DNA from 3 places in the Pseudarthrobacter sp. HLT1-7 genome. Region 2 is predicted to be linked to each of the others. Evidence: predicted binding sites of a transcription regulator. Region 2 holds the regulator's gene; each other region holds the start of a gene.

Region 1 (7,699 bases), on a different contig from region 2:
TGGCAGAGGAGATTGCGCTTCCGCCGTCGTGGAATGTCGCCCCGACCGCGGATGTCCCGATCCTGCTGGAACGGCTGGTGGACGGACAACCTGTCCGGCAGCTTCATATTGCGCGCTGGGGACTTGTGCCGTCCTGGGCCAAGGATCCCGGCATCGGGTCAAAGCTGATCAACGCCCGCAGCGAGAGTGTGCTGGAGAAGCCGGCGTTCCGGAAGGCTACCTCCGCCCGGCGCTGCGCGGTCCCGGCGGACGGCTACTACGAATGGAAAGGCGAGGGCCGCAGCAAGCAGCCCTACTACGTGCGCCCCAGCGACGGGCACCCCATGGTGTTCGCCGGGCTCTACGAATGGTGGAAGGACCCGTCCAGGGCAGCGGATGACCCGGAGCGCTGGCTGCTCTCGACGTCGATCATGACCACCGACTCGCCACCGGAAGGCTACGCCGGGGGAATGCTGGCGGAGCTGACCGCGCTGCACGACCGGGTCCCGCTGCCGATGAACCTTGAGACGATGCGGAACTGGCTGGACCCCGCGGCTGACGACGCGGCCGGCCTTGTGGACCTCGTCCGGGCCGGGGCGCACGACGTCGCCGAGGGATGGACGATCGACGCCGTCGGCACCGCCGTCGGAAACGTCAGGAACGACTCCGCCGAACTCATCCGGCCGGTGGGGAGCCTGTTCTAGCCGCTCCGGTGCGGCGGTAGCTGGTGGGATTGGTGCCGTAGACCCTGGAGAACGAGGTGCTGAAAGTGAAGGCGCTGCTGTAGCCGACCCCGGCGGCGATGACGGCCGTCGTATCGGTGGTGCCCGCCAGACGGTCGGCGGCCAGCGCAAGGCGCCAAGTCGTGAGGTACGTCATGGGTGGCTGTCCGACGGCGGCGTGAAACCGGGCGGCCAGCGCGGACCGCGAGACGTGCGCCCGCCGTGCCAGTTCCGCGACGGTCCACGGCGCCGCCGGTTCCTCGTGGAGCAGGGTCAATGCCTGGGCAACAACGGGGTCTCGGGTGCCGGCCGCCCAGCTGGGTGCCAAAGCGTCGGCGCGGAGGACACATACGCGCACCAGATGCAGCAGCAGCAAGTCAAGCACGCGGTCCAGGGCGCTCTCCTTTCCCAGTCTCTGGCTAGTGAGCTCGCGCTCCAGGAGTTCCATCAGGATCGGATCGGCCTCCTGGTCTGTGAAGACTGCAAGGGGCGGCAGTGCCGATGTCACGAGTTGGCCGGCCGCCGCTTCTGTCTGGTAGGTACCAATCAGCAGGACCGTTTTGCCCTGAGAGCTGTTGCCCCACGTCCGGACGCCCTGGGCCATCGTTGTCTCCAGATGAGCCCCCATGGGGGTGCTGCACGACTGGCCGGGGCCGATCACCACAGTCGGCGCCCGGTCCGGGGCATCCGCGACCAGATAGGGAGCCGGGCCACGAACAGTGGCCGCCTGACCTGGCCCCAACAACCGCGGAATGCTTCCCTGGGCGGTGATCCACGTCTGGCCGCGGACGGCTACGATCACGGTCAAGGCGGCTTCGTCCTGAACCTCAATGGCGAACGGCGGGTCCATCACCACCCGAAGAGTGAAGGCGGCCCTCGCGCGGGGCCCAGTCAGGAACTGCGAGAGAGGATCCATAGTCAACATTTTAGACGCCTAGAGATGCAGATGCGACTCTAGAGCATTCACCGTCCAATATGTGACTGGCAGTCTGGGTTCATGAACACAACATCCGAACCTGCTCCTGTTCTTCTCACTGGCGGAACCGGCCGAACCGGCGCCCGCATCGCCCGCCGCCTCATTGACCGGCAGACGCCGGTAAGGATCGGCACACGAAACTCCATGCCGCCGATGGACTGGCACAACCCCGCGACCTGGGCACCCGCCCTGGACGGAGTGCGCGCGGCCTACCTGTGCTACAGCCCGGATCTGGCCTTTCCTGGGGTTGCCCAGTTGATGTCTGACTTCGCCCGGGCTGCCGTAGGGTCCGGGGTGCAGCGGCTGGTACTCCTGTCCGGCCGTGGCGAGGACGGGGCGCGGGCCGCCGAGGACGTCGTCCGGGCGTCCGGGCTGGAGTGGACGGTACTGCGGTGCTCGTGGTTCGCCCAAAACTTCAGCGAACACTTCCTGCTCGGCCCGGTCCGCCGGGGCCGTCTGCTGCTGCCCGCCGATGGGGGCATAGCGGAACCCTTCCTTGATATAGATGACTTCGCCGAGGTCGCCGCAGACTCGCTCATCGGCGCCCGTCATGTGGGAAAGGTGCTGGAACTGACCGGCCCGCGGCTGCTCACCCTGCGGGAGATCGCGGACGAGCTATCAGCCGCCACTGGTCGGCCGATGGAATTCGTTCCGTGCACGGCACAGGAATTCGCGGCAGATCTCGTCCCCGACGGGATCCCCACGGAGGAGGCCATGCCGCTGGCCGAACTCTTTGCCGAGATACTCGACGGGCGGAACTCCTCCTTGACCACGGACCTCGCCTGCGCCCTAAACGGGAAGCCTACCGACTTCAGCACGTATGCAACCCGCGCCGCCGTCACCGGTGTCTGGACCGAACCCGCCGAAGTGAGCCTGCGGTGAGCGGGTGGTTGCCGGTGGCCGCTGGAACCGGCTCCGCTGTGGCCGGCGGCGTCTATCTGGCTTTCTCCGTCGTGGTGATGCCCGCGCTGCGCCGGCAGCCCGCCACGGACGCCATCACCACCATGGTCCTGATCAATGAGAAGGCCGTGCGGGCTCCATTTATGGTCCTGTTCTTTGGCACCGCCGCCGCCTGCGCCGCGATAGCCGTGGCCGCGGCCGTGGACGCCCAGACGCAGCCTCCACTGCGGGTCGTCGGCGCGGTTGCCTATCTGGCTGGGTGGGTCTCCACCATGGTGGTAAATGTGCCGCTCAACAACCGTCTGTCCGCGAACGGCGCTGCTCAGCCGGATCAACAGTGGAACAGCTACCAGCGGTTGTGGACCCGGGCCAACCATATCCGCACGGCCCTGTCCATCGCCGGCGCCGCTGGACTCTTAGCCCCCTTGGTTCCCTGACCGCCCGCATCGCGGAGAATCCGGGAACCAGGAGGCGCGCTGGGCAACAACACCTGTGCCGGGCGTCCCGAACTTCCTGCTTCGGCGCGCCGGTCAGCGCAGCGCCCTGGAGTAAACAGATGGAACGTGCGGTAATCCTTCGTGGCTCTGGAATCCTCCGCCGCGCCACCGCATGGCGGTGCGTCTAGTACTAGGCCGGGTGGGCCGTGGAGGTGACCGGCCGCGATAGGCGAAAGTTGCCGCGGGGGCTTGTAGCAGCGGGAGCGTGGTATGTCTCATCTGAACGACGCGACGATGCGGAGAACGTTTTCCTGGACACTTCAATATCCGGGGCGGACCAGGCAGGACGGCCGGACCAATCGGGATGCCCGCATTGATCTGCCGTGAACGAGTCCCACCGTCGAACGCCGGCCGGGGGATCAACGGCCGCTTCGGCCTGCATCTGCCCAGCGTTCCAGAGCGAGAGGATGAGGCCGTGGTTGGCCTGGATGAACAGCACGTCCGACGCGCTGCCCGGTGGACGGGCCAGCCCGGGCCAACTTTTTGGAAACTGCGGGAGGTGTCAACACTCCGGACGGCCGGAATTAAGTCGACTCGTGGCGGCATGGTTCGATACTGTCGTGCACATGTCCACAAACCATGCAGAAGACAAGTCCGCCAAGGCCGACCGGGAACAGCTCGCCGCCGTGCGGGTCGCCGTTGACGAGGTGGACGAACAGATCGTGTCACTGATCGGCCGCCGCGAGCGCCTGATCCGGATCGCCGGAACCCTCAAGGCGGACAGCGCCGAGGTGCGGGCCCCCGGCCGCGTAGAGCGGGTGATCGAACACGTCCGCGCCACCGCGGAGCAGAAGGACATCGACGTCGACCTCGTCGAGAAGACCTATCGGGCCATGATCGATGCGTTCATCACCCTCGAGCTGGGAGTCTACAAAGCCAGCTCCTAAGGCTGGAACAGGTCCCCGCAGGAGTCAGAGGGCTTCATCCACCGGCACGTTTGCCTGGTAGTCCCGGCCATCGCAGTCGCTGAAGGCCGTCATGAGGTGTCCCTTGGGGAGGCCAAGCACCGTGCTCAGCGGAAAGTTGCCGGTAATGGTGTTGCCGGAGTGCTCCACACCCTTGAGGTCGAAGTTCTCCTCCGTTCCGTCGTGGCTGAAGCAGTAGAAGGAGACGGCCTCGCCGTTCATGAACTCGATCCCCATCCGGCGCTGGTGGGAATGGTCCGCAGTGGCGGACACCAGCCCCACCACATAGGCGCCCTGGCCGGGGATATTTCCGTCTATATCGAAATTCGCCACCAGGGACGTGTCCTTGGCAGCGATGCTGACGTGCTTGAGAAGTGCGTTATGGGAGCTCATGGCTCAATCCTGCTACCTGCGCCTGCGTCCGTCCACCCCTGATCTAGGTTTTGTCCCGGCACCGTCGTAGACTGGAGTTGTTCGAAGATATGTTCGAATAACCTGCTTGGTTTACTTGTTTGGTTTTTACAGATGGTGTGGTCCGGGAGGCACTATGGGCATGTTCAGCGAGTCGGTCGACGTCGTCTGCACCCCCGCCGGAACGCCCCTCAGGCTTGACTGGACAGGCCGCCGCTATACGGTCTGTGCTGATCCGGTCCGCTGGTATGAGCGGCGCCAGTGGTGGGCGGAGGAACCGAGAGCCCCGCTGGGAAGCGGCCCCGGACTGGTGGATCACGAGATCTGGCGGGTCCAGGTGCGTCCGGCCGGATTACCCGGGGGCGGGTCACCCGCGGAGGATTTCCTCACCCTTGACCTGACCCGGCATGTTGGCAGCGGGCGCTGGCGGCTGCTGCGGATCCACGATGCCCTGCGTCCCTTCCGGGAGTCCGAATCAGCATGAGCTTCACCCACCTCCACGTCTCCACGGCCTTCAGCGCCCACTACGGGGTCTCCTGGCCGGAGGAGCTCGCCGGCGCCGCCGCGGCCGACGGCGCCACGGCGCTCGCCTGCACGGACCGTGACGGCCTCTACGGAACCATCAAGCATTTGAAGGCCTGCATGGCCGCGGGACTGGACCCGATCGTGGGGGTGGACCTTGCGGTCTTTGACGACGACGGCGACCTCCGCACCCAGGTGGGCGGACGCGTCGTCGTCCTGGCCCACGGACACAACAACGGCGCCGGGTACCGGGCGCTCTGCCGGCTGATCTCCGATGCCCATGCCCGCACCACCGGCAAGGCGCAGGGAGCGGTCCCCGTGGCCGTCACCCGGGCGGAACTGGCCTCCCGCACCCTGCACCCGGAGACCCTGCAGCCGGTACTGACCGTGCTGATCGGTCCGGACTCCGACGTCGGACGCGCCATGGGCGGGCGCCGCTACCTGCGCCCCCGCACCCTGTTCAAGCGCTGGCTGGACGCGATGCCGCCGGGGACCCTCGCCGCCGAGGTGGTGTCGCAGCTCAGCCCGCCCGGGGAGCCGCTGAGCACGGCCCACGCGGTCCGCATGCTCAAACTGGCCGCGGAGCACGCCGTGCCCGCAGTGCTGAGCAACGCCGTCCGGTACGTCGCCGAGGACGGTGCGGCCACCGCGGACGTGCTGGACTCCGCCCGGACACTGAAGTCCCTGCCCGAACTGTCCGCCGCCCCGCTGCTCCAGCCCAACGGACAGGGCTGGCTCAAGTCAGCGGAACTGATGCTGCAACTGGGCAAGGAGATCATGCACACCGCCGGATACGGCGCCGCGGACCTCAAACGGCTGATGGCCCAGACCGAAGCGCTCGCGGACCGCTGCCGGATGGACCCGGTGCGCGACATGGGCTGGAAACAGCCGGTGGTCCCCGAGGCCTCGGTGATCGGAATCGCCGGGGATGCCCTCGCGGAGCTCACCCAGCGCTGCGAGGCCGGAATCGGCCGCAGGTTCCCCGGGATCACCGGGAAGCCCGCCGGGGAACTCCGCTCCCGGCTGGAGCACGAGTTGCGGATCATCGACAGCCTGGGCTTCGCCGCGTACTTCCTGACCGTCGCCGAGGTCTCGCGGATGATCCTGGCCATGGGCGTCCGCGCCGCGGCCCGCGGCTCGGGCGCCTCCAGCCTGGTCAACTACCTGATTGAGGTCAGCGCGGTGAACCCGCTCCAGCACGACCTCATCTTCGAACGTTTCCTCTCCCAGGACCGCGCCACCCTGCCGGATATCGACATCGATGTCGAAAGCGCCGAACGGCACAACGTCTACCGGAAGATCTTTGAGCGCTTCGGCTCGGAACGCGTCACGCTGATGAGCATGCAAAATGGCTACCGCGCCCGCGGTGCGGTGCGCGACGCCGGGCTTGCCCTGGGCATGGAGGAGGGCGAAATCGGGGACATCGCCAAGCAGCTGTGGCGGTTCTCGGCCCGGAACTTCCGCGAGGCCCTGGTGGAGAAACCCGAGCTGAAGGAGTTCGCCGGCCGGGTGGAACAGCGTGATTTCTCCGAAAACCAGCAGCTGGACCTGCTGGTGGACCTCACTGAACGGCTGGACCGGCTGCCGCGGCACATCTCCATGCACCCGTGCGGGGTCATCCTGGGGGACGCCACCCTGCTGGACCGAACCCCCGTGCAGCCCAGCGGCCTGGGCCTGCCGATGAGCCAGTTCGACAAGCACGATATGGACCCCATGGGCATGCTCAAACTTGATGTCCTGGGCGTCCGGATGCAAAGCGCCATGGCCTTCGCCGTCAGGGAAGTCATCCGGTTGCATCCCTCCAAGGCCGAGGTGGTGTTAGCAGGCGCGCACCCGTCAGGACCGGACGGCACCGGACCGGACTACATCTCCGCGGACGGGCGCATCGATCTTAACGCCGTACCGCTCGACGACGAACCCACCTATGAGCTGATCCGCAGCACCCACACCCTGGGCTGTTTCCAGATTGAATCACCCGGCCAGCGCGAACTGATCGGCAAACTGGCGCCCCGGGAGTTCAACGACCTCATTATTGACATCTCGCTTTTCCGCCCGGGGCCGATGAAATCGGACATGGTCCGGCCGTTTTTGGAACACCGGCACGGGTTCGCCCCCGAGGTGTATCCGCACCCGGACCTCAAGCCGGTCCTCGAGGAGACCCACGGAGTCACGGTGTTCCACGAGCAGATCCTGAAGACCTTCGACGTTATGACAGGCTGCGGCCTGGCCCGCGCCGATGAGTTCCGCCGCGCCCTCGGCAACGACGTGCTGGAAGGCAGGGTGGAGGAATTCTTCCGGCAGGAGGCCCGGGCCCGGAAGTACAGCCCCGAGGTGGTGGACAAAGTCTGGGGCACGCTCAAGGCCTTCGGCAGCTTCGGTTTCTGCAAGGCCCACGGGGCTGCCTTTGCCGTGCCCACGTACCAGTCCGCCTGGCTCAAGACCCACCACCCGGAGGCGTTCCTCGCCGGGCTGTGGGAACACGATCCGGGAATGTACCCCAAACGGCTGCTCGTGGCCGAGGCGCGGCGGCTGGGGATCCCCATCCTGCCCCTGGACATTAACCTGAGCCGGGCCGAGTACCGGGTGGAGCCGGTCGCCGGCGGCCCGGAGCGCGGGAAGCTGGGCATCCGGCTGAGCCTGAACGGCATCTTCGGGCTCTCCGGCGCTGAACTCAAACGGATGGTGGCGGGCCAGCCTTACGACTCGCTGGCGGACCTGCGCGCCCGCTCCCGGCTGAGCAAACCGAGCATCAAGCGGCTGGCCCAGCTGGGCGCCTTCGACTCCCTG
Region 2 (7,699 bases):
CCGACGAAGACCAGCGGCAGCAGCAGCTCGTAGGACACGTGCGGCACAATTGACCAGATGACCGTCTCGGATATGACTGACGGGATCAGGGCCCTGCGCAGGCCCACGGTGTCGACCCGCCGGCCCCGCCAGGGTGCCCCGACGGCGATGCCGATGGTCATGACGGCTGCTGCGGCGCCAGCGGCGGCATAGCCCTGGCCCAGGGTCAGCACAATGTGCAGGGTCAGCAGCACACCCGCGGCCGAGTGCGGTATTCGGGCGATCATCCCGACCAGCAGCAGCCGCCTGACCGGCCGCACGGCCAGCAGTTCCCGGTAGAGCGCGAAGTTCACGAAACTATTTCCTTCTGGTACTTCCCCCGGCGGCACCGGGAGGTCTCCCGCTGGCTGTCAGCTACGGTGCTGCACGCTGTAACTTGACCTCGATCGAATCAACCCGTTCGGCAAACATTTCATTCCGGCCCCACGCGGTATTCAGGCCTGCCACGATCAGCTGCACACCGTCGGCGTCGAGACCGTCTTCCAGGTACAGGACCACCCGGACTTCCGGGCCGGCGCCACCGCCGGGGTACCGGCGTCCGTCGGCGGCAACCGAGGCAACTCCACCGCCTGGCTGAATTTCTACACGCCGGACCTCCGGAAAGCCTACCGCCGCCAACCCGAGGGACTGCGCCAGCTCGGGATCAGCATACGCCGGTGTCCATGGCCGCTGCTGCGCCAAGGCCCAGACGGCCGGCCGTCGCACCACGAATGTGACGGCGGAGCCGGGATCGAGCACCAGCAGTTCGGCCCCTTCCGCGACGGCGGACAGCGCGGCGCGGGCTGCATACACGGCAACGGGCCGTGCCTCGGGATGCCAGGCTTCAAGCGCCGCGGCCGAGGTGAACAGTGGCATCGCGGTCCGGCCGTCGGGCGCCTTCAACGTCACGAGGGCCATATCGGCCTGCTTGTCACCGTGGAGCTTGTCACCGTGCAGCTTGTCACCGTTCATGGTGTCCACCGCCGGGCGCGTCACGCCTTCGCCTTCTTCGGCGAGCTGGGCGAGGATCGGCACGAAGACCCGGGCGGTGGACAGCGCGGCGACTACGCCGGCTTCGTCACCTTCCCCTGCCGCGAGGGCCGCCATGGCGGCGAGGTAGCCGGGGTCGGCCATGCCGTCGTCGTCCGCGAAATTGTGGATCCTGGCGTCCTCGCCGGCCAGGCTTCGGCCGGACCAGGGCCGGCCGGCCGAGTCCGTCGCCCGGCCGGCGCCGGCCAGGGCCGCGGCAATATGGCCCGGCAGCTGCCGGGAAGGTGTTGCGTTCTCGCCTTCAGGCTGGTGCTTCATACCGCGGACCTGCTAGCGGCGGCCGGCCACGTCTAGGGCCTCGGGCAGTGTGAAGTTGCCGTGGTAGAGGGCCTTGCCGACAATCGCGCCCTCGACGCCGAGCGGCACGAGGGAGCGCAGGACTTTGAGGTCGTCGAGGCTGGAGATGCCGCCGGAGGCGACGACGGGCTTGCCGGTCTTCTCGACCATCTGGCGCAGGAGTTCGATGTTGGGGCCCTTGAGGGTGCCGTCTTTGGTCACATCCGTGACGACGTAGCGGGCGCAGCCGGCCTCTTCGAGCCGGCCGAGGACGTCCCAGAGGTCTCCGCCTTCCCTGGTCCAGCCGCGGCCGGCGAGGGTGGTGCCGCGGACGTCCAGTCCGACGGCGATCTTGTCGCCGAAGCGCTCGATCACCCGGGCAGTCCACTCCGGGTTTTCCAGGGCAGCGGTTCCCAGGTTCACCCGGGCAACGCCAAGCTCGAGGGCGTTCGCCAGGGATTCGTCGTCGCGCAGGCCGCCGGAGAGCTCCACCTTGATGTCCAGCCGTCCCACCACTTCGCGAAGCAGTTCCGCGTTGGAGCCCCGGCCGAACGCGGCGTCAAGGTCGACCAGATGGACCCACTCCGCGCCCTGCTGCTGCCAGCTCAGCGCGGCTTCCAGCGGCGTGCCGTAGCTGGTTTCGCTGCCGGCCTCGCCCTGGACGAGGCGGACGGCCTGGCCATTGACGACGTCGACGGCGGGCAGCAGTTCAAGGACGGGCAGCGGGGTTTCGATGGTCATCGTGGGATCCTCAGTTTCTCAGCGGATGGCGGTGGTCGGGTTGCTGCCGGCCGGTTGCTGGCGGTTGGCCGGCAGCTAACCGGCGGGCAGGGTCAGGAGATAGGCGGCCAGCAGCGACATCCCGGCCAGTGCATAGAACACGATCTGGACCCAGCGAGGGCTCTTCTGCTGTCGGAACGACAGCGCCCCGCCAATCAGTAGCCCGGCGAGGCCCATGAGCACGATCGACCACATTTAGGCGGTCGCTTCCGGCGCGGCGGATTCCGCTTTGACATCCGGGACGGCAGCGGTCCCGGAGCCGGTGCGCAGGCCCTCGACCCAGTTGCGCAACAGGCGCGCCCCGGCGTCGCCGGACTTCTCCGGGTGGAACTGGGTGGCGCAGAGAGGGCCGTTTTCCACGGCCGCGATGAACGGGGCACCGTGCTCGGACCAGGTGACCAGGGGCGCCGTCATGCGGGGCTGGATCACGTCGAAGTCCCAGTGCTGCACACCGTAGGAGTGCACGAAGTAGAAGCGCTCGCTCTCGACACCGGCGAAGAGCTGGGAACCGGCCGGCACGGACACCGTGTTCCAACCCATGTGCGGTACCACCTCGGCCGGCAGCAGCTCGACTTTGCCGGGCCACTCCCCCATGCCCGGGGCCTCGGTGCCGTGCTCCACGCCGGCCTCGAACAGGATCTGGAGGCCCACGCAGATGGCCAGCACCGGCCGGCCACCGGCAACGCGGCGTCCGATCATGCGGATGGCGTCAACGGCTTTGAGCTCGCGCATGACAGTTTCGAAGGCGCCGACTCCCGGGACGACGAGGCCGTCGGCATTAAGCACGTCCTCCGGCTTGGCGCTGAGGATAACCTCGGCACCGGCGCGCTCGAGCGCGCGAACGGCCGAGCGGATGTTGCCGGAGCCGTAGTCCAGCACCGTAACCGTGGGCTTACCCTCGGGCGAGACAGGCTTCCTGCCGGCGTCGGGGTTAATGATGGCACCGTCCTGCAGCACCTTGCCGGTCACAGCGCACCCTTGGTGGAGGGGATTCCCTCAACGCGCGGATCGGACTCCACGGCCGCACGCAGGGCGCGGGCGAAGGCCTTGAACTGGGCCTCGACGATGTGGTGCGGATCCCGGCCGGCGGTCACGTTCATGTGCAGGCAGATCCCGGCGTGCAGTGTGATCGCCTCGAAGACGTGGCGGGTCAGGGAGCCGGTGAAGTGACCGCCGATCAGGTGGTATTCCTGGCCGGCGGGCTCCCCTGCGTGCACGAGGTACGGGCGCCCGGAAACATCGACAACGGCGTGCGCAAGGGCTTCGTCCAGGGGAACCGTGGCCTCGCCGAAGCGCCGGATGCCTGCCTTGTTGCCCAGTGCTGTGCGCAGGACCTCGCCGAGAGTGATGGCAACATCCTCCACCGTGTGGTGCACGTCGATGTGGGTGTCCCCCGTCGCTTTGACTGTCATGTCGATCAGCGAGTGCTTGCTCAGCGCCGTCAGCATGTGGTCGTAGAACGGAACCGAGGTGCTTATATCCGAGACGCCGGTGCCGTCCAGATTGATCTCGACCAGGACGGATGACTCGCTGGTGGTCCGTTCCATACGCGCGGTCCGCCCTAGGGCAGCGGTTGATCCGGTGTTGCTCATGTTGAGGTGTCCTTTGGCTGAAGGCGGGGTGTAGGGCTTGCGGCGCCGGACTCGCGGGCGGGGGTTGCGGGCTCCGCCCTTAAGTCTAGGCCTGCTGTGTTGCGCGGCTGGTCAGTATTCTCTCCAGGGCTTCGAGGAAGGCTGTGGTTTCCGTCTCAGTGCCGGCAGTGACACGCAGGTGCCCGGGGATGCCGACGTCGCGGATCAGTACCCCGGCGTCCAGAAGCTCCTGCCAGGTCTCGTGCGAATCCCCGAGGCCGCCGAAGAAGACGTAGTTGGAGTCGGAGGCCGCGGGTTTGAGCCCCATCCGCTGCAGCTCGGAGACTATCCGGTCACGCTGGCGCTTGATGTCCTCGACGTCGGCCATGAGCGCGGTCCGGTGGTTTAGCGCGGCCAGGCCTGTCGCCTGCGTGATGGCGGAGAGGTGGTACGGCAGCCGGACGAGGCGCAGGGCGTCGGCGACTTCGGGGGCCGCCGCCATGTAGCCCAGCCGTGCGCCCGCGAGGGCAAAAGCCTTGCTCATGGTGCGCGAAACGATCAGCCGCTCCCGGCCAGGCAGCAGCGTGAGGGCGCTCGGAGTGCCGTCGTGGGCGAACTCGTGGTAAGCCTCGTCAACGATCACCACGGTCTGGCTGGCTTCGCCCGCTTCGTAGACCGCTGCCACGACGTCGAGGCCAAGCCCGGTGCCGGTGGGGTTGTTCGGGGAGCATAGGAACACGATGTTGGGCTGCAGTTCGCGGACCTGGCGGGCTGCCGATTCGGCACTGAGGCCGTAGCCCTCGGCGCGGACCCCGGAGATGTATTCCGTGTCCGTGCCGGCGGCCAGCAGGGGGTACATGGAGTAGGTGGGAGGGAAGCCGAGGGCGGTACGGCCCGGTCCGCCGAAGGCCTGGAGGATCTGTTGGAGGACCTCGTTGGAGCCGTTGGCTGCCCAGATGTTTTCCGCACCCAGGCCGTGACCGAGGTAGTCCGCCAAGGCTCCGCGCAGTTCGGTGAACTCCCGATCCGGATATCGGTTGAGTCCGGCTGCCGCGATGGTCACGGCCTCGGAAATCGCGGCGCGGACATCGGCCGGCACACCATGGGTGTTCTCATTGACGTTGAGCAGGATCGGCACCTCCAACTGCGGTGCACCATACGGGCTCAGCCCACGCAGATTGGTCCGGAGGGGGAGTCGATTCAGGCGTTCTAACTGGTCGGTCACTCAACTAGTTTAAGTGAGACGGCGACGGGCCCTGAAACTGTGACGCCTGACGGACTGCACCAGAGATGTTACTTGGCTGGAACCACGAGTGACTGGCCGGGAACAACCCGGGCCGCCTCGAGGTTGTTGAGCTGAAGAATGTCGGCCACCACATCGCGGGGATCACGCTCCGGGGCCACGGTTCCGGCGATGGCCCACAGCGAGTCTCCGGGCTGAACGGTGACCGAAACAGCCGGGGTCAACCGCAGATCGGCGGCGGACTCGGAGGCCTTGGCCGGCGCATTGAGAAAGCCGCTGAAGGAGAGAATGAGGGCGGCCAGCAGAATGAGGGGAACGCCGAAAAAGACGAAGCGTCCTCGCCTGGTCAACCGCAGCGGCGCCTGCCTGGTGCGGGCCGCGGAGCCGTGCCCGCCGAGAAAACGACCATCGCCGGATGCCTCTCCGCGGTCGGTTGTGTAGCCGAATGTGTCGTGAAACGCGCTTGATGCTGACATGAACTGAGCCCTCCTGGACCATACGGTGCCGCCCGGCGTACTGCACGTACTTGCCGCCAACCGGCCTAACCTTCGAACATAGAACCGAACGTCGCGCCTTGTCCGAACATCGCCAAAGTCGAATACATATTCGAACTCTGCTTCTGTTTTAGCACTTATAGACGAACATTGTCGAGACTCGCTAGAACAAATGTTTGAAAAACTGCTGCGGCTGGCCTACGTTGGAGTCACAGGACAACCGCATCTGCAGTTGATCAGCAGGGTCTGACAAAGTCCGAAAAACAGGGCCGTACGTTCCGGCAACTGCAGCGACGACAGCCGGGCACAAGGGAAAGGCGTTGGCGAATATGGCAGCACAAGCCACCGGCGGCAGGGCCAGCCAGCGGAACCAGCAGGCTGCCCGGCCCCCGAAGAGCCTCACCATCCGGCAAAAGAAGATCCTGGAAACCATCCAGCGCTCGGTATCGGAGAACGGCTACCCGCCGTCCATGCGTGAGATTGGCGACATGGTTGGACTGGCAAGCCTCTCCAGCGTCACCCACCAGTTGTCCCAGCTTGAGAAGCTGGGCTACCTGAGGCGCGACCCCAAGCGTCCGCGTGCCATGGAAGTGCTCATGCCGCTGACCCTGGATGAGGGGGCCACCAGGATTTCAGGAGCCGGGAAGCCGAGCGGCCTGCGCTCCGTGGGCGGGCTGTCCGTCTCCGAGCTCACCAGCGCCACGGATACCGCTATGGTGCCGCTCGTGGGCCGGATCGCTGCCGGCGGCCCTATTCTCGCCGACCAGGTGGTCGAGGACGTGATGCCGCTGCCGCGCCAGCTGGTGGGTCATGGTGAGCTTTTTATGCTCAAAGTCGCAGGCGATTCGATGATTGACGCCGCCATCTGCGACGGCGACTGGGTGGTGGTACGCCGGCAGAGCGACGCCGTCAACGGCGACATCGTGGCCGCGCTGCTGGACGACGAAGCAACGGTCAAGACATTCCGCCAACGCGACGGCCACATGTGGCTGTTGCCGCAGAACACCCAGTACGAGCCCATCCTCGGCGATCACGCCGTCATCATGGGCAAGGTGGTCTCGGTACTCCGCTCCCTGTAGCTAAAATCAGATACCGGCTCTGACGCTCGCTCACCTTTCGCGGTGGACAACAGAACGCTCCCTCACTTTTCGGTTTGACCTTAAATGCTCCGTCACATTATGTGACGGAGCATTTACCTTTGGCACTCAGAATCGGAGTGCTCCCTGTTTCGGGTCTTTCGCCGAAGTACGCCGACCCGGGGTGGGCTGAATACGAGCGGGCACTGGGACACGACACGCAATCTTTCCTGCGACGCGCGGATGTCGTGGCGCTACCGGAATACCCGCAGCGCCAGGGCATTTGCGCGTCGCAAGGCTAAATGCGCCGCGTCAGCAGCCCGGCACCGGAAGTCCGCGGAATCCAGGCGCTGCCGTCGCCCGCGGGCCGGAGCAAGTGGGCGCGAACGCCGCGACCCGGGCCGGGACGTTCCACCCGGACTCTCTGAATGGCAGCCTCTACGCGGCCGGCTGCCCGGATTCTTTGGCGAGGCGTTCCAGCGCAGCAAAGGCTATCGCGGGATCGGTGGTGGGCCAGAACGGCGGAAGTGCGGCGCGGAGGAATCCCCCGTAGCGTTCCGTGGAGAGCCGTGAGTCCAGTACCGCCACCACTCCTTTGTCCGTCGTCGTCCGGATCAGCCGCCCGGCGCCCTGTGCCAGCCGGATCGCGGCGTGGGTCGCCGACACGCTCATAAAGCCGTTGCCGCCGGCCTGGGCCACAGCGCGGGACCGCGCCGTCATCAGCGGGTCGTCCGGCCTCGGAAAGGGGATCCGGTCGATCACGACCAGCCGGCAGGAGTCGCCCGGGACGTCAACACCCTGCCACAGCGACATAGTCCCGAAGAGGCAGGTGTCCGGCTCGTCGGCGAACTGCCGCACGAGCCCTGTCATGGTTGAGTCTCCCTGGCAGAGAATGCTCAGCTCCAACCGCGGCCGCATGGCCTCGGCGGCGTCTTCGGCGGCGCGGCGGGAGGAAAACAGGCATAAGGCCCCGCCGCCGGAGGCCCGGATCAGTTTCTCCAGCTCATCAAGCGCTTCCGGGGAGGTGCCGCGGCCGGGTTTGGGCAGGTGCTTCGCAACATAAAGAATCCCCTGTTTGGGGTATTCAAACGGCGAGCCGACGTCGACGCCGGTCCAGCTGGGCGCGCCGGGGCCGACCAGTCCAAGGCCGCCGGCGGCCGGTTCAAACGCCGAGCCGATCGCCAGGGTAGC
Region 3 (7,699 bases), on a different contig from region 2:
GCGCCTCCCTGTTCAGCTGGATCCAGGGTGCCCTGACGGCCAGGGCCGTCCAGCGCCTCAGTTACGGTCTCCGGGCTTCGGTCGAGGAAAAGCTGCATGTGCTGCCGTCCAGCCACTTCGACGAACAGCACCGCGGGGACGTGCTGAGCCGCGCGACCAACGACGTCGACAATATCTCCCAGGCGCTCAGCCAACTGCTCAACCAGCTGATCATGTCCCTCCTGATGCTCTCCGGCGCACTCGCCATGATGCTGTGGATTTCACCGGTCCTGGCCGTGATCGCGCTGGTGTCCGTCCCGGTCTCCACCCTGATCACCGTGCTGGTGGCCCGTAAATCGCAGCCGCATTTCACCGCGCAGTGGGCGAGTACCGGGGAGTTGCATGCCCAGCTGGAGGAGTTCGTCACGGGCCATGAAGTGATCAAGGCGTTCGGGCGGCAGGACGCGTCCGCCGCCAGTTTCAAGGACAGCAACGACAAGCTCAACCGGGCCAGCGCCCGCGCCCAGTACATGTCCGGCGTCGTGCAGCCGCTGATGGTCTTCGTTTCCAACCTCAACTACATCGCCGTCGCCGTGGTCGGGGCGCTCCAGGTCACCGCCGGGGCCATGACGATCGGCGGCATCCAGGCATTCATCCAGTTCAGCAGGCTTTTCAGCCAGCCGATGGGGCAGATCGGCGGCATGCTGACCCTCCTGCAGTCCTGCCTGGTCTCCGCCGGGCGCGTTTTTGCCCTGCTCGACGCGCCGGAGATCCCGGCCGAGCGCCCCGCCACGGCCGCCGGGTACCGCCCGGCCCCAGCGCAGAGACCAGCGCAGATACCCGCGCCGATCCCGGCGCGCGACGCCGGCGCCGAGGGCCGCGTCTCCTTCGAGCACGCCACCTTCGGCTACAGCCCGGACACGCCGGTCGTCCGGGACCTTTCCTTCACTGTGGAGCCGGGGCAGACCGTGGCGATCGTCGGCCAGACGGGCGCCGGCAAGACCACGGTGGTGAACCTCCTGATGCGGTTCTACGAGCTGGATTCGGGCCGGATCACCGTCGACGGGGCGGACATCGCAGGGCTGCCGCGGGATGAGCTGCGGGCCGCCTTCGCCACGGTGCTGCAGGACGCCTGGCTCTTCACCGGCAGCATCCGGGAAAACATCGAGTACGGCCGCCCCGGCGCCAGCGATGCCGAGATCGTCGCAGCGGCGCAGGCCAGCCACGTGGACCAGTTCGTCCGGGCCCTGCCGGCCGGCTACGCCACGATGCTCGGCAACGACGGCGACACGCTGAGCCGCGGGCAGCGCCAGCTCATCTCAATCGCCCGGGCGCAGCTGGCTGCGCGCAGCATCCTGGTTCTCGACGAGGCCACCAGCTCCGTTGACAGCCGGACCGAGGCCCAAATCCGCCAGGCGATGCATCGGCTCCGGCAAGGCCGGACCAGCTTCGTGATTGCCCACCGCTTGTCCACCGTCCGCGACGCTGATCTAATTCTGGTCATGGACCAAGGACAGATCGTTGAACGCGGAACCCATCGGCAGCTCTTGGCCGGGGGCAGGCTTTACCCGAAATTGTATGAGGCGCAGTTCGCTGGCCGCGAACAGCCGCAAGGGCCCGGAGGGCCGGAACAGTGAGCCCCGCAGTGACCTCGGCGACACCTTTTCCCGGTGCCTGGCGGCCCAACCCGGCCAGCTCCGTGCCCCTCTTCGAACAGCTCAGGCTCACCGTCATTGAACGGGCAGACCGCGGAACACTGCCGGCCGGAACCAGGCTCCCGGCGGTGCGCAGCCTCGCCGGCGAGCTGGGCGTCGCCCCGCATACCGTGGCGCGCGCCTACAAGGAACTCGAGGGTGCCGGCGTCGTGATCACCCGGGGCCGGAACGGGACGGTGGTCTGCGCCCGGGACGAGGCCTGGAGCTCCCTGTCCGCCGCCGCGGCCGAGTTCGCCGCCGCGGCGAAGACCCGGGGCGCGAGCTTCGCTGAGGCCGTGCAGTTGCTCGCGGCGGCGTACGACCGCGAGCAGCACCGGTAGCACACGGGGCGGGTTTCCCCGGCCCGGGACACAGCCGGGAATGGATATTCGAAGAAGTTTTCGATTAGCATTAGTAGCGTGCCTAAAGCCGTAGCTGAACATCCAGCCGTTGATTCCCAGACCCCCGCAGTTCCGGAGAGCGCAGTTCCGATGGGCGCGGTTCCGGTGGGCGCCGCAAAACCGGGCCGCGCGATCGACGCCCGCCCCGAGGTGAAGCGACCGGACATGTCCCGCCTCATCGTCAAGGGCGCGCGCGAGCACAACCTCCGCAACGTGGATCTCGACCTGCCGCGCGACTCCATGATTGTCTTCACCGGGCTCTCAGGATCCGGAAAGTCTTCTCTCGCCTTCGACACCATCTTCGCCGAGGGCCAGCGCCGCTACGTCGAATCGCTCTCTGCCTACGCCCGGCAGTTCCTTGGCCAGGTGGACAAGCCCGACGTCGACTTCATCGAGGGCCTCTCTCCGGCGGTGTCCATCGACCAGAAGTCCACGAGCAAGAATCCCCGCTCCACGGTGGGCACCATCACCGAGATCTACGACTACATGCGCCTGCTGTGGGCCCGTGTCGGCCGCCCGCACTGCCCCATGTGCGGGGAACCCGTCGCGAAGCAGACACCTCAGCAGATCGTGGATCAGTTGCTGGAGTTGCCGGCGGGAACCCGTTTCCAGGTCCTGGCACCCGTCGTCCGGGGCCGTAAGGGTGAGTTTGTCGAGCTGTTTAAGGAGCTTACGGCGAAGGGCTACTCACGCGCCCGGGTTGATGACAAGCTGATCCAGCTGAGCGATCCGCCCAAGCTCGGCAAGCAGTTCAAGCACACCATCGAAGTGGTGGTGGACCGGCTCGTGGTGAAAGACGGCATCAGCCAGCGCCTTACCGACTCGGTGGAAACCGCCCTTGGCCTGGCGGAGGGACGGATCCTTGCCGAATTCGTCGATCTGGACGCGGACCACCCGGAACGGATCAGGGCGTTCTCCGAGCACCTGGCCTGCCCCAATGAGCACCCCCTCGCGATCGACGAGATCGAGCCCCGCTCCTTCTCGTTCAACAACCCCTTCGGTGCCTGCTCCGCCTGCAGCGGCATCGGCACGAAGCTCGAAGTCGATGAGGAACTCATCATTCCGAACGGCGAGCTGTCCCTCGCTGAGGGCGCCATCGCGCCGTGGTCGCTCGGGACGGCGACGACGGAATACTGGAACCGGCTGCTCGGCGGACTTGCCAAGGAACTCGGGTTCTCGATGAAGACCCCGTGGGACACGCTTTCCGAGGATACCCGCCAAACGGTGCTGCACGGCAAGGACCACAAGGTGGTGGTGCAGTACCGCAACCGCTTCGGCCGCGAGCGCAAGTACAGTACCGGCTTCGAAGGCGTCATCCAGTACGTCCACCGGAAGCACCTCGAAACCGACTCCGACAAGGCCCGGGACCGTTATGAGGAGTACATGCGGCAGATCCCGTGCCCGGCCTGCAACGGCGCCCGGCTGAACCCGGCGTCGCTCTCGGTTCTGATCAACGGGAAGTCCATTGCCGCCGTCGCGGCCTTGCCGATGCGCGATTGTGCGCACTTCCTCGACAACCTGGTGCTCACCGGCCGCGAATCCCAGATCGCCCACCAGGTCCTCAAAGAGATACAGGCCCGCCTGACCTTCCTGCTCGACGTCGGCCTGGAGTACCTGAACCTGGAACGGCCCTCCGGCACCCTGTCCGGCGGCGAAGCCCAGCGCATCCGGCTGGCCACCCAGATCGGCTCCGGCCTCGTGGGCGTGCTCTACGTCCTCGACGAGCCCTCCATCGGGCTGCACCAGCGGGACAACCGACGCCTGATCGAGACGCTCACCCGGCTGCGGGACCTCGGCAACACCCTGATCGTGGTGGAGCACGACGAGGACACCATCCAGGAAGCCGACTGGGTGGTCGACATCGGACCGGGCGCCGGCGAACACGGCGGCATGGTGGTGCACTCCGGTTCCTACCAGGGACTGCTGGAGAATACCGAATCCCTCACCGGCGACTACCTCTCCGGCCGCAAGAAGATCGAGATCCCCAAGAAGCGGCGCAAATACGACAAGAAGCGCGAGCTCAAGGTGATCGGTGCCAAGGAGCACAACCTCCTGAACGTGGATGCCACGTTCCCGCTGGGCCTGTTCACCGCGGTGACCGGCGTCAGCGGCTCCGGCAAGTCCACCCTGGTCAACGAGATCCTGTACAAGGTCCTGGCCAACAAGCTCAACGGCGCCAAGCAGGTGGCCGGGCGGCACAAGTCCATCCAGGGCCTCGAGCACCTCGACAAGGTGGTGCACGTAGACCAGAGCCCCATCGGCCGCACCCCGCGTTCCAACCCGGCCACCTACACGGGCGTCTTTGATAACATCCGCAAGCTCTTCGCCGAGACCACAGAGGCGAAGGTCCGCGGTTACCTGCCGGGCCGGTTCTCTTTCAACGTCAAGGGCGGCCGCTGCGAGGCCTGCTCCGGCGACGGCACGCTGAAGATCGAAATGAACTTCCTTCCGGATGTCTACGTGCCCTGCGAGGTCTGCCACGGCGCCCGCTACAACCGCGAAACCCTGGAAGTCCACTACAAGGGCAAGACCATCGCCGATGTCCTGAACATGCCCATCGAGGAAGGCGCCGAGTTTTTCGCGGCGTTCTCTCCGATCGCCCGGCACCTGTCCACCCTGGTCGACGTCGGACTCGGCTATGTCCGGCTGGGCCAGCCTGCCACCACGCTCTCCGGCGGCGAGGCCCAGCGCGTGAAGCTCGCGGCGGAGCTGCAGAAACGCTCCAACGGGCGCAGCATCTACGTGCTGGACGAGCCCACCACGGGCCTGCACTTCGAGGACATCCGGAAGCTCCTCCTGGTGCTCCAGGGCCTCGTGGACAAGGGCAACACCGTTATCACCATCGAGCACAACCTCGACGTCATCAAGAGCGCGGACTGGGTGGTTGATCTCGGGCCCGACGGCGGGTCCGGCGGCGGCCGCATCGTGGCCACGGGCACCCCGGAGCAGGTGGCCAGGTCCACGGAGAGCCACACGGCAGCCTTCCTGGCCGACATCCTCGCTTAGGCCGCAGAATCCCCGGAAGTATTCCCGTTGAAGCATGCGAGTTACCGGCTTACGTTCACACATGAGAAACTAGGCCGGTGAACCCTTCAACTGTGCCCGTGATCTTTGACCTGGACGGCACTCTTGTCGATCCGGCGCAGGGCATTGCGGACGGAATCGCGGCGGCCCTCACTGAGCTCGGGCTCAGCGTGCCGGACAAAGCCCTGATGGATACGATGATCGGCCCGAAACTCAGTCATGCCCTGACGGAGACCGCCGGGGTTCCGGCGGCCCTACTGGACGACGCCATCCGGATCTACCGGGCGCATTACCGCTCCACCGGCATCGCGCAGAGCCGGCTCTACCCGGGCATCCTGTCCCTGCTGGAAGCCTTCGTAGCGGCTGGCCGTCCCATCGCCGTCGCCACCCAGAAGCCCGAGGGCCTCGCCCGCACCGTGCTGGACCACCACGGCATCGCCGGTCTCTTCCACTCCATCCGCGGCTCGGCCGCCGACGAGGCAGCAGCGGCCGGGACTTCAGGCAAGGCCGGCATTGTTGCCGCCGCACTGGCCGACTTGAAAGCGGTGTCCGGTCCGCACACAGAACATGCCGTCATGGTGGGGGACCGTGCCCAGGACGTCGCCGGCGCCGCCGCCAACGGCCTTGACTGCATCGGGGTAGGCTGGGGCTTTGCGGCCGACGGCGAACTCCGCGGGGCCGGCGCTGTGGCGGTCGTTCCTGACACCGCCGCAATCCACGAGACCATTGTCAGGCGGGACTCCATCCTGGCTGTTGCCCTGGACACCGATGCCCTGCAGACCCTGAACGAGGTGCCCATCAATGGCAATGTTTGACGCGATCCGCTGGACCACGCGGGGGCTTGTCGCCTCGACCTGCCGCCCCACGGTCATCGGACTCGAAAACGTGCCCAAAGAGGGCCCGTTCATCGTGGCGCCGAACCACCTCTCCTTCCTGGACAGCGTGATCGTCCAGGCCCTCATGCCCCGCCCGGTAGCGTTCTTCGCGAAAGCGGAGTATTTCACCACCGGCGGTGTCAAAGGCCGGGTCATGAAGTCCTTCTTCGAGGCGGTCGGCTCCATCCCGGTCGAGCGCGGCGAGCAGGCGGCCAGCGTCCAGGCGCTGAAGACCCTGCTGGAGATACTGGACGCCGGCAAGGGCATCGGTATCTATCCCGAGGGCACCCGTTCCCGCGACGGGATCCTGTACCGCGGCCGCACCGGCGTCGGCTGGCTGGCCCTGACCACCGGGGCCCCGGTGATCCCGGTGGGCCTGATCGGCACCGAGAACCTCCAGCCGGCGGACAGCAAATCGGTCAAACCGCAGCACTTCACCATGAAGGTTGGCGAACCGCTGTACTTTGACAAGACCGGCCCGGACCATTCGCTCCCGGCCCGCCGCCAGGTCACCGACCGAATCATGGATGCGATCGCCGGGTTGAGCGGCCAGGAGCGGTCCTCGAGCTACAACCAGAGCAAAACGGCCGAATAGCCCGGACGGGTAAGCACGGCCGTCCCGCAGCGGGCGCCCGCCGCGGCCCCGCCCGGGACGGCCCGCCCGGGACGGCCCTGCCCGGGTCAGCAGTGTAAGAGAGACCGCAGCCGGCTCAGTAGACTTGGATTGTGGCAGATCCAGCGAGTTACCGACCCCAGACGGGTGAGATTCCGACCAATCCGGGCGTCTACCGCTTCCGCGACCCGCACGGGCGCGTCATCTATGTGGGCAAGGCCAAGAGTCTCCGATCCCGGCTGAATTCCTACTTCGCCAACCCCGCCGGGCTGCTGCCCAAAACCTATGCGATGGTCCACACGGCGAGCAGCGTCGAATGGACCGTCGTCGGGAGTGAACTGGAGTCCCTGCAGCTCGAATACACGTGGATCAAAGAGTTCAAGCCCCGATTCAATGTGATGTTCCGGGACGACAAAAGCTACCCCTACCTCGCTGTCACCATGGGCGAGAAGTACCCCCGGGTCCAGGTCCTGCGCGGGGAGCGCCGCAAGGGCACCCGGTACTTCGGCCCCTACACCGCCGGCGCCATCCGGGACACCATGGACACCCTGCTGCGGGTCTTCCCGGTCCGCAGCTGCAGCGCCGGCGTCCTGAAACGCGCCGAGGCCAGCGGCCGGCCCTGCCTGCTCGGCTACATCGACAAGTGCGCTGCCCCGTGCGTCGGCCGGATCTCGGCGGCGGACCACCGCGCCCTGGCCGAGGACTTCTGCACGTTCATGGGCGGCGAGGCCAAGCCCTTCGTCACGAGGCTGGAAAGGGACATGGCCGCCGCCGTCGCGGAACTCGACTACGAGCGTGCCGGCCGCATCCGGGACGACATCGTGGCGCTCAAGAAGGTCTTCGAGCGCAACGCCGTTGTCCTCGCCGAGGGCACCGACGCGGACGTCTTCGCCCTGCACGAGGACGAGCTTGAGGCCGCCGTCCAGGTCTTCCACGTCCGCGGCGGCCGGATCCGCGGCCAGCGCGGCTGGGTGGTGGAAAAGGTCGAGGACTCCACCACCCCGGACCTCGTGGAGCACCTGCTCCAGCAGGTGTATGGGGAGGAAGCCGGGCTGCAGGGCCGGCTGCCCCGCGAGGTCCTGGTTCCCACGGACCCCAGCAACGCCGTGGAGC

The links. The regulator LexA, encoded in region 2, represses DNA repair genes until DNA is damaged. The targets are predictions, from matches to a motif close to TCGAACANNTGTTCGA.
Region 1: a site for LexA is predicted at 4,454-4,469, ahead of AC50X6_RS16100 (DUF6504 family protein). Genes of this name have one in related genera too.
Region 3: a site for LexA is predicted at 2,063-2,078, ahead of uvrA (excinuclease ABC subunit UvrA). Genes of this name have one in related genera too.

The regions. Positions count from the first base shown of each region.
Region 1 is NZ_JBWZCH010000019.1:58,023-65,721, reverse strand. Features, by position in the region: gene AC50X6_RS16130 (SOS response-associated peptidase) at 1-683, shown strand, start outside; gene AC50X6_RS16125 (AraC family transcriptional regulator) at 655-1,617, opposite strand; gene AC50X6_RS16120 (NAD(P)H-binding protein) at 1,699-2,559, shown strand; gene AC50X6_RS16115 (anthrone oxygenase family protein) at 2,574-3,014, shown strand; gene AC50X6_RS16110 (chorismate mutase) at 3,641-3,961, shown strand; gene AC50X6_RS16105 (hypothetical protein) at 3,986-4,372, opposite strand; gene AC50X6_RS16100 (DUF6504 family protein) at 4,527-4,874, shown strand; gene AC50X6_RS16095 (DNA polymerase III subunit alpha) at 4,871-7,699, shown strand, end outside.
Region 2 is NZ_JBWZCH010000014.1:45,006-52,704, forward strand. Features, by position in the region: gene AC50X6_RS13570 (MFS transporter) at 1-332, opposite strand, end outside; gene AC50X6_RS13575 (SseB family protein) at 394-1,326, opposite strand; gene priA (bifunctional 1-(5-phosphoribosyl)-5-((5-phosphoribosylamino)methylideneamino)imidazole-4-carboxamide isomerase/phosphoribosylanthranilate isomerase PriA) at 1,339-2,085, opposite strand; gene AC50X6_RS13585 (CG2302 family histidine operon protein) at 2,161-2,319, opposite strand; gene hisH (imidazole glycerol phosphate synthase subunit HisH) at 2,320-3,093, opposite strand; gene hisB (imidazoleglycerol-phosphate dehydratase HisB) at 3,090-3,716, opposite strand; gene AC50X6_RS13600 (histidinol-phosphate transaminase) at 3,802-4,920, opposite strand; gene AC50X6_RS13605 (LysM peptidoglycan-binding domain-containing protein) at 4,989-5,414, opposite strand; gene lexA (transcriptional repressor LexA) at 5,762-6,511, shown strand; gene AC50X6_RS13615 (ATP-dependent DNA helicase) at 6,947-7,699, opposite strand, start outside.
Region 3 is NZ_JBWZCH010000009.1:43,388-51,086, reverse strand. Features, by position in the region: gene AC50X6_RS10665 (ABC transporter ATP-binding protein) at 1-1,616, shown strand, start outside; gene AC50X6_RS10660 (GntR family transcriptional regulator) at 1,625-2,014, shown strand; gene uvrA (excinuclease ABC subunit UvrA) at 2,240-5,080, shown strand; gene AC50X6_RS10650 (HAD hydrolase-like protein) at 5,158-5,913, shown strand; gene AC50X6_RS10645 (lysophospholipid acyltransferase family protein) at 5,900-6,568, shown strand; gene uvrC (excinuclease ABC subunit UvrC) at 6,700-7,699, shown strand, end outside.